Regions from separate parts of the Comamonas sp. HJ-2 genome, predicted to be linked through region 2. Evidence: predicted binding sites of a transcription regulator. Region 2 holds the regulator's gene; each other region holds the start of a gene.
The links. Region 2 encodes LexA, which represses DNA repair genes until DNA is damaged. Its sites were predicted from a motif close to ACTGTATNNNNATACAGT; they were not measured.

Region 1 (3,717 bases), on a different contig from region 2:
GTATGAGCATTGCCACGCCGGAGTTCGAGCATTTCATCGTACCTATCACGATAGGCATACTGATCGGACTGTTTTCCATTCAGATGAAGGGCACCAGTGTGGTGGGGAAGCTGTTCGGCCCGGTCACCATTGTCTGGTTCCTCTGCATTGCCTGGGCGGGCGTGGCCAGCATTGTGCAGACGCCCATGGTGCTGCAGGCCGTCAACCCGCTGCATGCGCTTCGCTTCGCCGTGCAACACACGGACAAGGCCTTCTTTCTGCTATCGGCAGTGTTTCTTGCGATGACAGGTGCCGAAGCTCTTTATGCCGATATGGGCCACTTCGGCAGCCGGGCCGTGCGTCTGGGCTGGTATGGACTGGTGTTTCCGGCTCTGATGCTCAATTACTTCGGCCAGGGCGCCTTGCTGTTGCGCGATGCGACTGCGGCCAGCAATCCCTTTTTCTTGCTGGCCTCGCCGTCCTGGCTGCTGATTTTTGTGGTGTTGGCCACGGCCGCCACGGTGATTGCCTCTCAGGCGACCATCTCGGGGGCCTATTCCATGACGCTGCAGGCCAGCCGCCTCGGTTATCTGCCGCGTGTGCGCGTGCTGCATACCTCCGATCAGGAGCAGGGCCAGATCTATATCCCTAGCGTGAACTGGCTGATGCTGCTGGCCGTGATCGCGCTGGTGCTGGCCTTCAAGTCCTCGGGAGCGCTGGCGGCGGCCTATGGCATTGCCGTGTCGGGCACCATGCTGATCACCACCATGCTGGTGGGCTTTGTGGTCTATCTGGGGCGCAGCCGAGCAAGAGCCGTGACACTGGCGGCGCTGGCCTGTTTTGCGGTGCTGGAGATAGGCTTTTTTGCCTCCAACCTGACCAAGCTGGAGCAGGGCGGCTGGCTGCCGCTGACTCTGGGCGCCATCATCTTCATCGCGCTGACCACATGGCGCGACGGTACCCAACTGGTGGCCGAACATCGCCGTCGCCTCGATATCCCCATGAGCGATCTGATGAGCTCGCCCATGAGCGGCGTGCCGGTGGTGTCCGGCACGGCCGTCTATCTGACCTCCGACCCCAAGCTTGTGCCGAATGCGCTATTTCACAATCTCAAGCATTTCAAGGTCATGCATGAGCAGACGGTGTTTCTCCACGTGATCAACGAGAACACGCCCTATGTGCATGATGGCGAGCGCCTGCAGCTGAAGCCCATGTGCAATGGGGTCTGGGCACTGGACATGCATTTCGGCTTTCGCGAGCAGCCTGATATTCCGGCGGCGCTCCAGCGGATTGCGCCGGACGTCGATGGCGAGATACCGAACCTCGACCCGATGACGACCAGCTTTTTCGTGGCCAGGGTGCAGGTGGTGGACGGGCCAGGCGGTCTCTCGGCCTGGCGCTGCGCGCTGTTTGGCTGGATGTCTCGCCAGTCGGCCAGCGCGGCGACTTATTACAAGCTGCCTGCCAATCAGGTAGTGGAGCTGGGCACGCAGGTCGTGCTTTGAATGACAGAGATGGCAAGCCAGCGAAGCGCTGGCTGCTATCTTTTTAGAACGTTACTCGTCCAAAGCGTCCAGAGCGCGAGCCGAGTAGACCATGGCGGCGCCCGCATTCAAGGCCACGGCCACACCCAGGGCTTCGGCGATTTCTTCCCGGCTGGCACCAGCTGCCTTGGCTGCCTTGGTATGCACGGCAATGCAGCCGTCGCAACGCGTGGTCACGCCCACGGCAATGGCAATCAGCTCGCGCGTCTTGGCATCGAGATGGCCGGTCTTCTTGCCTGCACCGGACAAGGCCTTGTAGCCCTCCATGGTGCCTGGGCTCAACTCGGAAAACTCTCCCAGCCTGCCCGCCAATTCCTTGCGGTATTCGTTCCAGTCCAGCATTGCCTGCTCCTTGTTGAATGAAGCATTGATTGTGTGCCACTGTCACCGGGCATTCAAGTCGCAAGCGTTTCGTCCGCCGATCGGCAGTACTGGGTTCGGAGGAGCCTGCAGGGATTTGTGAGCTGTATGAAAATACAGGTTCATTGTCGGCATCCAGCCGTCTTTTCGCCGAGCATTTTGTGAGCGTCACCGTGACCGCATCCCAGGCCGCCATTCTTCCGCCGCACCGCTTCTACTATCTGCACAACTTCCAGCAGGCGCTGGATTGGCTGGCGCAGCGCTATGGAGATCTGCTCAGCGAGCAGGAGGCTGATTTCATCGCCGGCTTTGCGCGCTTGCCGCAGAACTCCAGGGCGCTGCTGGTACGAATGCTGATGCGGCGCGGGCCCTGGTTTCGAGCCAGCAAGCTGGCCTATGAGGAGATTCCGGTGACGGTCGATGCTGCAGCGCCCTTGCTGGAGCGTGGCTGGCTTAGTACCACCGAGCCCATGGAGGCGGTCGAGCTATTCGGCTTGCACACCAAACCCGAGCTGCTGCAGATCTTGACTGGCTTTGAGTTGTGCTCCTCCATGCGCAAGGCCGAGATGCTGCAACTGCTGGCTGAGAGGCAACCCGAGCCTCTGCCGTATGCTGTCTGGCATCCCGAGGCCGTGGAACCTGTCTGGCGCGTCATGGTGGGTGAGCTGGGAGAGCGTCTGAGGCTGATGTTCTTTGGCAATCTCTACCAGGACTGGTCGGAGTTCGTGCTGGCCGACCTCGGTATTTTTCGCTACGAGCCGGTGACGCTGGATGTTGACTCGCGCGCATTTCAACGCCGCGAAGATCTGGACTTCTATCTGGAGATATCGGCCCGGCGTCGGGATCTCGACGAAGGCGTGGAGCCGGCACAATTGCTGCCTGCGCTTATTGAAAATCATAGCGAGAACCCATGGCTGGACATGCGCCGGGCCAAGGTTCTGCTGAAGCTTGGCCAGATGTGCGAGAGGCTGCAGGACTGGCCGCTGGCGGCTCAGGCCTACACGGCCAGCCGCTATGCGGGTGCACGCCACCGCCATATTCGCGTGCTGGAGCGCATGCAATGCTTTGATCAGGCGCTGGCTCTTGCCAGCCAGGCGCAAGCCGCGCCTGAAAGTGAGGAGGAGCGCCAGCGTGTGGCGCGCATGCTGCCGCGTCTGAGCCGCAGCCTGGGACTGGGGGCCGTGGGGCGCCAGCCAGCTCTGGCCCCGGCCGTGGCGGCCCTGCGCAGCGATGTGCTGCTGGACCGACCCGCCCAGCCCATGGCGGTGGAGTACGCGCTGCAAGCCCATTGGCATAGCGTCGATGCGCCTGTGTTCTATGTGGAGAACGCGTTGGTTAACTCGCTATTCGGTCTGCTGTGCTGGCCCGCCATCTTTGCGCCGCTGCCGGGGGCGTTTTTTCATCCCTTCCAGAGTGGGCCGGCCGATCTGGGAGCACCGGATTTTGTGCTGCGCCGCCAGCCGCTGTTTGATGCCTGTCTGGCCGAGCTGGAGGACGGTCGCTACCGGGCCACGATTCGCCAGCGTTTTGCCGACAAGCAAGGGGTTCAGTCACCATTTGTGTTCTGGGGCTCATTGACGCAAGAGCTGCTGGAGCTGGCGCTGGATTGCATGCCTGCCGCCCATCTGCAGACTCTGTTCGCGCGGATGTTGCTGGACCTGAAGGCCAACCGCACCGGCTTTCCCGATCTGGTGCGCTTCTGGCCTCTGCGGTCCGATGCCGGTTCACGCTACGAGCTGGTGGAAGTCAAGGCGCCGGGTGACAAGCTGCAGGACAACCAGATTCGCTGGCTGGCCTATTGCAAGGAGCAGGGCATTCCCGTGCGCGTCTGTCA
Region 2 (3,717 bases):
CGAAGGGGGAACGCGATTGAGGATTTCGCCAGTGGCCTCTATCTCGAACTGCTGCGGATTGAGCCAGTTGACCTCCTGATGATCGGCAGTTTCAAAGTAAATGGCAGACGGTCGTATGGAGACGCCATGCGGCATGTCAACCTCATCAAAACTCTGATAGACCAGAATCAGGCGCAGGTCTCCATTGGCGTCTTTGGCCTGTATGTGCTGCAAGAGCTTGCGGTAGGCACTCATAAGACGCCCTCATTGACATGTGTATATGAATGTTTCCACTGTCGAAGAGGTGCTGCAATACCCTGATCCGGGTATCCGTTCTGACGCATATTCGCGCCTGACAAGGAGTTTAGAAGGCTGCAAGGCTTGTGCGAAATGCGTTCTGGCGGACAGGCACAGGCAGAACATCAGCAAATAATTTACATGGCAATCCAGATCGTTCGGCGCCAATATAGAGGGCCTGCTCTGGCGACATCGAGTTTTTGCCTATGCACTGCTGGCAGAGTTGTCTGGCGCCATATCTGCCGGCCGATGGGCCAAGAGCGTTGAGGTGGCTTCCTGTTGGATGCAATGGAAGCTTTGTTGCATCGCCTGCAGACCTATCGCGGGTCAGGCTCGGAGCTGCACGAGTGCAGGCAGTCAAACCTCACTGTGCTTTCAGACTTGCGGGGTTGTTTGCTCATGGAGTGCCATACGCTCCAGCGCGGCACAGACATCGGCCATGCGTCCGCAGATCAACAGGCATTCGGGCTGACTGCGCGGCTCACGCTGCACGATCTTGAGAAGTCGTGGAGAAGCTGCTTGCCTAGACTCGTCGGTTATTGGCGATTGCAGCTCTGGTGTCGCTGCAAAAGCCTGAGGACAAAGCGTATTGCTGCCTAGACGACTGCGACCGCGGTTGGCGCGCATGACAGGAATGCTGATCTGCTTCGCCTTTGGGCGATTGCTAGTGAAGGATACAGGTTCTGCAGCGGCTTCGCTTGCATCATCAGAGCAGAAGTTCGGGTTGAGCGACAGCGTGGCAGGCTGCCCTTTAAGGGTCAGGCGTGTCAAAGCCTGCAGTGATGTGGCGAATCCCATTTGGCAACTCCTCTTGATGACCTTGCGGCATGGATAAGGGCAGGATTGCGTTCTTCAGGCAAAGCTCCGCCCAGGGCGAAGCTCAACGGCTTCGCGCCTACCACCTGGGCTTGAGAGGGAAAGAGGCCCGGTGCCTCCGCTGCATAGGCGTAGGGACGCCGTCTGCCCGTTACATGAACATGCTGTTGCGGATAAGGCCTACGGCCAGGCCTTCGATGGCGAATGGCTCTTCAGGATCGACGTGAATGATCTTGTAGTCGGGGTTCTCGGGCAGCAGCTCGATGCCCTGAGGCGTGCGCTTGAAGCGTTTGACGGTCACGTCGTCACCGAGGCGGGCCACCACAATCTGGCCGTTGCGCGCTTCATGCGTAGCCTGTACCGCCAGCAGGTCGCCGTCCATGATGCCCGCGTCACGCATGGACATGCCGCGGACCTTGAGCAGGTAATCGGGCTTGGCGGCAAACAGGCTGGGCTCGACCGAATAGCTCTGATCGATATGTTCCTGGGCCAGAATAGGCGAGCCGGCAGCGACGCGGCCGACCAGGGGAAGCACCAGCGGGGCCAGGGCTGTGAGCGGTAGCGCAAAGCTGGCACCACGTGCCGCATTGATGTTGCGCACGGTATCGGCGCGCAGGCGAATACCGCGCGATGTGCCGCTGACCAGATCTATGACGCCCTTGCGGGCCAGTGCCTGCAAATGCTCTTCTGCAGCATTGGCCGACTTGAAGCCAAAGGTGCTGGCAATCTCGGCCCGGGTAGGGGGCGCACCCGTGCGAGCGATGCTGGACTGGATGAGGTCCAGAATCTGCTGCTGGCGGGGAGTGAGCTTGGGGTGGTCCATGGGCATTCCTTGATCGATCGATGATGAATACTGTGTGTTCATCCAGTACCTGTATTTTTAATCAGTTTGAAGAGGACTGCAAGTGGAACGTGACAAAAATATCGTCATTCTGGGCACCGGTGGCACGATTGCCGGTGTTGCCGAGCAGGCGGGCACCAGTGTGGGCTACCGTGCGGCCCAACTGGGCGTGGCTCAGCTGCTGCAGGCCGTGCCGGACCTGGAGCTCGTTGCTTCTGCGTCGCTGCAGGTGGAGCAGCTGGCGCAGCTGGACAGCAAGGATATGGATCACGCGACCTGGCATGCACTCGCGCTGCGATGTGCCGAGCTGCTCGCTCGTGATGACGTGAGCGGCATCGTGATCACCCATGGCACCGACACGCTGGAGGAAACCGCCTGGTTTCTGCAATGTGTTCTGCACCCGGCAAAGCCCGTGGTACTGACCTGCGCCATGCGCCCGGCCACAGCCATTTCGGCTGACGGCCCCGGCAATCTGCGCGATGCCGTGGCCTGTGCGGCCGACATGCAGGCTGCTGGCCGCGGTGTGCTTGCCGTGGTGGCGGGCCGGGTGTTCAGTGCACGCCAGGTGCGCAAGGTGCATCCTTACCGTGTGGATGCCTTCGATGGCAGTGGTGCCGGCCCGCAGGGCTGGGTGGAAGAGGGGCGGCTGCGCTGGGCAACAGGCGGGCTGCCGGTCGTTGCGGCCAGCTCCACTGCAATCGCTTTACCGCCCGCAGATCACTGGCCCCTGGTGGAGCTGCTGCACAGTCATGCCGGCTGCAACAGTGCCGTAGCGCTGGCGGTGATGCAGGCCTGGTATGCGGCAGGCGTGCGTGCCGTGGTGGTGGTGGGCACGGGCAATGGCACGGTCCATCAGGCATTGGCGCCAGCCCTGGACTGGGCGCAGGCGCAGGGCATGGCTTTGCGCATCACGACCCGGTGCGAGGAGGGGCAGGTGGTGCGGGCCGAGGGAGCGGGGGATGGCCGTGTGAGCAGCCTGCCGGCGGCCAAGGCCAGAATCAGCCTGATGCTGGAGCTGATGGGCTGGCCTCACGCATTGGATTGATGCTCTTATTATGAGAGCGGTCAGCCTGCGTTAATAAAGAGTATTTATGGTGTTTTTACCTGAAGTCCAATGAATGTAGGCGCAGGCAGCTATGAATATTGATGGCTGCAATGCCATCCTTGGTGCAGCTATCCCGCCGGCCGGAAGGCCGGGAGCGCGAGCTTCAAAAACAAAAAAGGCCGGTGAAGACACCGGCCTTTTTTGCCCAGAGATGCCTGGCCGCGAAAGTCGGCAAGGCTCCATGAGCGAGTGATCAGGGCGATCAGGAAGCCAGAGCGGCCAGAGCGCGTTCGGTGATTTCTTCCACGCTGCCTGTGCCGCTGATGGCGCGGTACTTGGGGGCCGCTGCTGCATCGGCCTTGGCCCAGTTGCTGTAGTAGTCCACCAGAGGACGTGTCTGGCTGCTGTAGACGTCCAGGCGCTTCTTGACGGTTTCTTCCTTGTCGTCTTCGCGCTGAACCAGGTCTTCACCGGTCACGTCGTCCTTGCCTTCCACCTTGGGAGGGTTGAACTTGACATGGTAGGTGCGGCCCGAGGCGGGGTGGCTGCGGCGGCCGCTCATGCGTTCGATGATGGCGTCGAAGGGCACATCGATTTCCAGCACATAGTCCAGCTTCACGCCGGCGGCCTTCATGGCGTCGGCCTGGGGGATGGTGCGGGGGAAGCCGTCAAACAGGAAACCCTTGGCGCAGTCGGGCTGGGCAATGCGTTCCTTGACCAGGTTGATGATCAGATCGTC
Region 3 (3,717 bases), on a different contig from region 2:
ACAAGCCGGCATCTGATGAGCTGGTGCTCGGTCCACTATTCATGAAGTGATCCTGACCATATAATTAGCCACCATATTATATTTTGGCTAACTAATGAAGCTTGAACAGAAGTACCAGGCGTTAATTGAAGAAGCACAACGACGCAAACTTCCCGATGTGGATGGCATCCAGCTGTGCTTTCAAGTGCTGTCGATGGCTGCAAACATCGACCGCGACTGCGCTGCTTTGCTGGCCCCTCATGGTTTGTCCGAGGGGCGCTTTGTGTTGTTGTTCCTTCTCGATGTGGCGCCTGACGGACTCGCCCCCAACGCGCTGGCCGAACAGGCTGGCGTGACCCGCGCCACGGTGACCGGCCTCTTAGACGGACTGGAGCGCGAAGGTCTGATTGAACGTCACGCCAACGCCGAAGACCGCCGTGCTCTTTGCATTCGGCTGACCTCAAAAGGAAAACAACTAGCCGGTACCGTTATCGACCAGCATGGTCGGTGGATTGCAGGCCTGTTTGGCAACCTGTCTGCACCTGAACGAAAGCAGCTGGCAGCGTTGCTGGAGAAAGTACGAGGCCCTGAATCGGACGTTGAATCATGAGGGATCAAGTCCGCAAGGGTGCGACGCGCACCGCTGACATTCCTCGGGACGTTCTGCACGCGCTATCGCGCGGGGAGTTGCAATGTGCAACGCTGGCCGAGTGCCTGGCAGTCGACCAGGCCGTACTGGCACGAACACTCTTTCCGGCACTTACGGCTCAAGCACTGAGCACGATCGATGAAGCCTGCCAACTGGGTGTGCTCAAACGCATGGCCCGTATCGGCGCAGTCTTGCTGGAAGCCCTGGGTACTGAGGGCATCGCACAATGCCAAACGCACCGCGCCGATATGGCACGAGGCTGGGCGTGTTTCATGATCGGTGCTCAGCCTAACCTGGATCTCGGTGTACGGCTGGCCGCAATGCGCCCGCTGGCAGACGATGCCCATTTTGGTGTGCGCGAATGGGCTTGGATGGCGATGCGGCCGCACCTGGTACAAGACCTGGCTGCGGCTATCACACAGCTGATGCCATGGACACAAGATCCTTCTGAACGTGTCCGACGATTCGCGTGCGAGGTTTTGCGCCCCCGCGGGGTGTGGAGCACGCATATCTCGCAGCTCAAACACTCACCCGAGCAAGCGCTGCCTTTGCTCTCAGCTCTGAAGAGCGACCCTTCGGTCTATGTGCAGGACTCGGTCGCCAACTGGCTCAATGATGCCGCCAAGGACCAGCCAGCCAGGGTGCGTGACATCTGTGCCCAATGGCTTCAAAGCTCCCAAGCCGCCGCCACACATCGTATATGTCAACGCGCACTGCGCAATCTCAAGTGAAAGTGGAACCATGTCTCATTACCTTGTAGAGCTCTACACCCCCAATTCGGCTTGGCTCGCGCTGTCCGCCGAACAAAGGCAACATTTTCTTGGCGGCATCGGACTCGCATTGAATCAACTCTCCAGCCTCGGTGTCGAAGTCCTCTCCCTGGCAGAAACGGACTCCAGCATTGACCAGGGAACCGCGCATACATTCCTTGGTATTTGGCGCTTTCCTGACCAGGCCGCTCGTGACGCCCTGCTGGCGGGCATCAAAGCCAGCGGCTGGTACGATTATTTTGACCATGTGAATGCAGCCAGCACTCAAGGGGCGGCGGATATTCACTTGGCTGCTCTAGCTGCCGCGTAGCGCAGTCTTTCGGATAGTGCCTGCATGCTCTGCAATACATGCGGCTAGTCATTTCTAGTGCCCACTAATGCCCGCTGATGCCCGCTAATGGCCGCCCCCCCACAGTCACCACTGCGGGCTGGCCAGCTTTCGGCACAGCATATGCAACTCAACATGGCCCCCCGGATTCGCACAGAACCGGGTGCAGGATCGAGTGGAAAGCATGCGATATCAACGTGGATTCATGGCACCGGAGTCGCATCAACCGCTACACTGTACATATGCACAGTCATCGTCTCATGAGTGGTATGCCCGTCCAACTGATTGCGTCCCCGGTTACTTTGCCGCTGGCTGATCGCAGCGCGCGCGCAGGCTCGCCCGCCAATGACTTCGCTGGCAAGCGGCTGGATATTACAGACCTGCTGGTCACGCACCCCAAAGCCACGTTCCTGCTGCGCGTGGCCGGCCCGTCCATGCAGGAACACGGCATCGATGACGGCGATATCGTCGTGGTAGACAGGGAGTTGCGCGCTCGCGATGGCAGCATCGTCGTGGCAGTTGTCGAGCGCGAGCTCGTCATCAGAGCGCTGGAGAGCGATGGCGACACCTGCAAGCTCAAGGCAGGCGCCCCCACCTACCCCGATATCGTGCCGCCAGAAGGACAGACGCTGGAAATCTGGGGTGTCGTCACCAGTTGCATCAAGCGCTTTGCAAGATGAATACATGCGCGCGCCAGCCCAACACAGGCGGCCGTTGAAATCTGATTAGCTCCCAGAAAAGCGCCTGCTAACGAATAAAGGCAATGTAGCTCTCTACATTGCCTTTTTCTTTGGTTTATTACAGTGACCCAACATCGCACTGCGGGCCGGGGTTAATGCATCAGTAACTAATTTTTACAGATAATGCTCCGCATGCATTTTCTGCCTGCCTTGACTGCCGCAGCATTTTTGCTGCCAGCCACCACTATGACTCAAGCCATAGCGCAGCCTATTTATCGCTGCGGCAATTCCTATTCTCAAGAAGCATGCAAAGGCGGCAAAGTGGTGGAAGACAAAACCACCACTCTGCATAGCGGCCACTCAGGCAGCACCGTTTATCTGTGCAAAGGCCATGGCGGCGGGCTTTTCTGGAGCAGCGCGCAATGCGGCCAGCACAACGCTTTTCTCGAACGTACTGAAACCGTGCCCTCCGACCTGCCCTGGGATCAAAAAGTCGCCCAGGCCGAAGCCCAATGGCGCAAAACCCAGCGCAATACCGCAGCCCCTGCGGTTGTCTACCAAAACCGCCCTACCCAACCTGCCGAGCCCGGCAAAAAACAAGTCTGTGATGCACTGGAAGAACGCGTCAAAGCGCTGGATAGCATGGGACGCGCAGGCAGCCAGTATTACGACCTGGATTGGGTGCGAAGGGAACGCAAGGTTGCTCGGGATGAGCAGTATCGGCTGAAATGTTGAGACTCGAAAAATGCAAGCGCTAAAAGCAATTGGGAAAATCCCATGCAAGCACTTATATATGATGCCCTCACAAACAACTTGAAGGAGGAAATGTGGAGTTCTATGAAAGCCTTAACAACCTTGCCGCAAAAATCCGACAGCAGGGCCAAAACATCTCAACGGAAGAAGCAACAAAAACGGCATTCGTCATGCCATTTATTCAATCCGTATTGGGATATGACGTTTTCAACCCTTCAGAAGTTGTTCCAGAATTCATCTGCGATGTAGGCACCAAGAAAGGTGAAAAGATCGACTATGCCATTTTCAAAGATGGTCAAGTCCAAATGCTGATCGAATGCAAAAAGCTCGGTGAGCCACTGAATGTCAACCATGCAAGCCAGCTTTTCCGCTACTTTCACGTCACGACCGCAAGAATCTCTATCCTCACGAATGGACGGGTCTACAAGTTTTTCACAGACCTGGACGCTCCCAACAAAATGGATGAAAAGCCATTTTTGGAGCTAGATCTACTGGATATCGATGAGCACGCGGCACCAGAGCTTCGCAATCTCACGCGCTCCGCATTTGACGTTGACT
Region 4 (3,717 bases), on a different contig from region 2:
CTTTGCCCGGGGTTCTCAGTGGGGCAGGGAAATCAAGCCGGAGTGCAATCGCTCTGGTTTTGTTCATGCTTGGCGCATGAAGCCCGCGCAGATATGTTTCGTAAAACTTGCAACGCTGTCAGCAAATTGTTGGGAATCGGCGCAAAATCGCCATCCTGTTTTAAGTCGGCTTCTTTACGTTGCCTGTTGCCGGGCAAACTCACCCTGCTGCCGGGCAGCCCATGGGCTGCGGGCGGCCGTGATCTGATGGTTCAAAGTTCTATTTCCTCTCATTCCCGCAGTGCCCTGATCGACTGTACCAAGGGGCTGGCTTGTGCTGCCATCGTCTGGCATCACCTGGCTTTCTACGGCCCCATGTCCGATGTTGCTCACCCTGTCATGCCCGACCTGCTGGACTGGCTCTATGAGTACGCCCGTATGGCCGTGCAGATCTTTCTGGTGATCGGCGGTTTTCTGGCTGCAGCCAGCCTGGCTCCCATGGGTCTGGCGCGGTTTGATTCACCCTGGTCCAAGATTGGCAAGCGCTTTGTGCGTCTGGTCGTGCCTTATGCCGTGGCACTGGTGGTGACGATCGTGGTGTCTGCGGCGATTCGTCCCTGGTTCGATCACGAGTCCGTGTCCGCCGACCCCGATCTATGGCAGCTCATGGCCCATGCCTTGCTGCTGCAGGGCATTGTGGGCGAGGAGTCACTGTCGGCTGGCGTCTGGTATGTGTCCATAGACTTTCAGCTGTTCGCCGCGACCGTGCTGCTGCTGGCCGGAGTGCGCTGGCTGCAGCAATGGGCGCTGAAACGCTGGGGCGATACGGCCATGAAGCGCTGGTGGCCCTGGGCTGTGACTGGCATGCAGGGGCTGGTGGTCGTGGGGACGGCAGCTTCGCTGCTGAGCTTCAATCTCGATGCAGACCTGGATGTCTGGGCGATTTATTTCATGGGTGCCTATGGCATCGGCATGATGGCCTTCTGGGCGGTGGCGGCAGACAAGCGCCTGACGGCCTGGAGCTGGGGCATGCTGATTGCGGCTCTGATCATCGGCGCACTGGTCTATGAGTGGCGTGACCGCATTTTTCTCGCCGGCGTGACCGCGATGCTGCTGATCGTTTGCATGCGTACCGAGGTCATTGCCCGCTGGCAGGGTTTTGCGCCGCTGCGTCGCCTGGGAGAGATTTCCTACTCGGTATTTCTGATTCACTTTTCCATCTGCCTGCTGGTCAACGCAGTGGTCAACCATTTCTGGCACGGTTCGGTCACCGCCGCCGTGGTGGGCATCCCGTTTGCCTTTGTGCTTTCACTGACTGCCGGCTACGCGCTGTATCAACTGGTGGAGCGCCATGTTTCGTCCTGGAGTCAGGCCCTGCGCTGGCAGGCAGGCCTGATCGGCGCGGGTCTGCTGACCACCATGCTGGCCGGCTTGCGCTGAGTCTGATCCAGGCAACAAAAAAAGCAGCTCCGGTGAGCTGCTTTTTTGTTGGGTGAGCCGGTTCAGCGATGGAGCTCGCCCGCGCTTTCGGGCTGGAACTCGATGGCATCCACACGCACGGTTACCTGGCCGGTAGGGCTGGGCATCTTGAACTCATCGCCCACTGACAGGCCCAGCAGGGCGATGCCTACCGGCGCAAAGATGGAGACCTTGTCGGCGCTGCCATCCATATCCTTGGGGTAGACCAGTGTCAGCGTATTGGTCTTGGCGATCTCGAGAATGGTGAAGCGCACGGTGGAGTTCATCGTCACCACGTTGGCGGGTATTTCTGCGGGGTCGAGTACATCCGCGCGGTCCAGCTCCGCCTCCAGTGCATCACGGCCGGGGAACTGGCTGTTGTTCTTTTCCAGCAGCGATTCAATGCGATCCAGGTCCAAGGAGGACAGAGTGATATTGGGCTTGCGCTCCATGTAGTAACTCCCTTGCGAGATGGTGTGGTTGGCGCTTTGGCGTTGCGCAAACGGACAAAAGCCCGGGCAACGGTGTTGTCCGGGCCAAGGCATTCAGTGAAAGGCACCAACTTGGTGCATTGAAGGGATTGTCGGCGCTGAATCGCAAACTGCCAAGCCATCTCGCACTCACTGAGTGCGGATTGACTTTGAACTTGCTCTAGTTAATGGAGCGTGCTAAGCCTGTAGAGCAGTGGGCGCAGTCATTTTTCATCCAGATCTGACTCAATCAACCCTCACCGTATTGACCGGGATGCAGCCATGGTCAGTGCCCATTTCTTGCAATGAATAACTGTATTTATGTACAGTTGTTTTATGAAGAAACTTTCCTCATCCTCTGGACTGGAATCCATTCGGACCGATGTGCCGGTGCGGCTCATCAAGGGGCGAGGGGCTGCCAGCCAGATCACGCACCGGTTTGCACGGGAGCTGCGCCAGGGTTTCGATGACGGCTGGGGCAAGTCCGAACAGGATGAAGGAAGCGAAGAGGGTGAGGAGGTCAAGACCTGGTGCACCCATCTGGAGTGGGAGCGGGCTAAATCAGCCCTGAGCCGCCACGAATCGCCGGATCTGCCTTTTCATCTGGGGCTCAATCCCTATAGAGGATGCGAGCACGGATGCATCTATTGCTATGCCCGGCCCACGCATGGCTATCTGGGCTATTCGCCGGGTCTTGATTTCGAAACCCGGCTGATTGCCAAGCAGAACCTGCCCGAGGTGCTGCGCGCCGAGTTATCCCGGTCCAGCCATGTGGCGGCCCCCATCATGCTCGGCTCGGTCACGGACTGCTACCAGCCTGTGGAGCGCGAAGTCGGGTTGACGCGCCGCGTGATAGAGGTCCTGGCGCAGGCCAGGCATCCGTTTTCCATCGTCACCAAGGGCAGCGGCATCGAGCGCGACCTTGATTTGCTGGTGCCGCTGGCACAGCAGCATCTGGTGGCCGTTTATGTGACGCTGACCACCTTGCAGCCCGAGCTGGCCCGGCAGCTGGAACCACGCGCCGCCGCACCGCATCGGCGGCTGCGCATGCTTCGGACCCTGAGCGAGGCAGGTATACCCGTAGGCGTCAGCCTGGCGCCGCAGATTCCGTTCCTGAACGACGATATGGAGCAGGTGCTGGCCGCAGCCAGCGAGGCCGGTGCAAGACAGGCTTTTTATGCAGTGCTGCGTCTGCCGTGGGAAGTGGCTCCGCTGTTCAATGAATGGCTGACGCTGCACTATCCCGAGCGTGCCCAACGCGTGATGGAGCGGGTGCGGGATCTGCATGGGATCAGCGAAGCGGGCAGAGCCGACGGCAAGGTCTACAACAGCATGTTTGGCCAGCGCATGAAGGGAACGGGCGCCTGGGCCGATATGCTGGCGCAACGCTTTGCACTGGCCTGCCGCAAGCTTGGGCTGAATCGTGAGCGCGTGCAACTGGACTGCGATCAGTACCATCATTCCTTGCTGTCGCCGCAGCAAAGTCTTTTCTGATGTTTCGTCTCAGTCCGTTGCGTGCCGACTCGGAACGGGTCGACGCAGCAAGCTGCAGCTACCCGGTTGCAAGAAGCCGGAATCTGGCATGACTCCGGCCTTTTGGGCGCCTGAACTGTTTACTGAGCTTGGTAATCAATGGACTTGAGCAAGGCCTGCTGGCGCTGATAGGCCTTCTGCAGTTCGTTCATCAGCGCTTCCGGGGTCGCGTCGGTGCCCGACTCCATGCCCATGTCCCTGAGCCTGGCCTCGACCTGGGGCTGCTTGAAATACTGCAGCGCGATCTCTCTGACCCTGGCCTGCACATCGGCAGGGA

Region 1: a site for LexA is predicted at 1,987-2,004, ahead of ACWGXF_RS12700 (VRR-NUC domain-containing protein). Genes of this name have one in related genera too.
Region 3: a site for LexA is predicted at 1,960-1,977, ahead of ACWGXF_RS22505 (LexA family protein). Genes of this name have one in related genera too.
Region 4: a site for LexA is predicted at 2,220-2,237, ahead of ACWGXF_RS19895 (PA0069 family radical SAM protein). Genes of this name have one in related genera too.

Annotation. Positions count from the first base shown of each region.
Region 1 is NZ_JBSIFD010000013.1:151,702-155,418, forward strand. Features, by position in the region: gene ACWGXF_RS12690 (potassium transporter Kup) at 1-1,484, shown strand, start outside; gene ACWGXF_RS12695 (carboxymuconolactone decarboxylase family protein) at 1,536-1,865, opposite strand; gene ACWGXF_RS12700 (VRR-NUC domain-containing protein) at 2,078-3,717, shown strand, end outside.
Region 2 is NZ_JBSIFD010000005.1:153,088-156,804, reverse strand. Features, by position in the region: gene ACWGXF_RS06555 (hypothetical protein) at 1-234, opposite strand, end outside; gene ACWGXF_RS06550 (hypothetical protein) at 652-1,074, opposite strand; gene lexA (transcriptional repressor LexA) at 1,244-1,915, opposite strand; gene ACWGXF_RS06540 (asparaginase) at 1,998-2,978, shown strand; gene adk (adenylate kinase) at 3,241-3,717, opposite strand, start outside.
Region 3 is NZ_JBSIFD010000037.1:18,996-22,712, forward strand. Features, by position in the region: gene ACWGXF_RS22490 (MarR family winged helix-turn-helix transcriptional regulator) at 95-589, shown strand; gene ACWGXF_RS22495 (DNA alkylation repair protein) at 586-1,359, shown strand; gene ACWGXF_RS22500 (DUF6616 family protein) at 1,370-1,708, shown strand; gene ACWGXF_RS22505 (LexA family protein) at 1,996-2,406, shown strand; gene ACWGXF_RS22510 (hypothetical protein) at 2,599-3,141, shown strand; gene ACWGXF_RS22515 (type I restriction endonuclease) at 3,234-3,717, shown strand, end outside.
Region 4 is NZ_JBSIFD010000026.1:49,983-53,699, reverse strand. Features, by position in the region: gene ACWGXF_RS19905 (acyltransferase family protein) at 247-1,419, shown strand; gene rnk (nucleoside diphosphate kinase regulator) at 1,482-1,889, opposite strand; gene ACWGXF_RS19895 (PA0069 family radical SAM protein) at 2,244-3,401, shown strand; gene ACWGXF_RS19890 (Bug family tripartite tricarboxylate transporter substrate binding protein) at 3,521-3,717, opposite strand, start outside.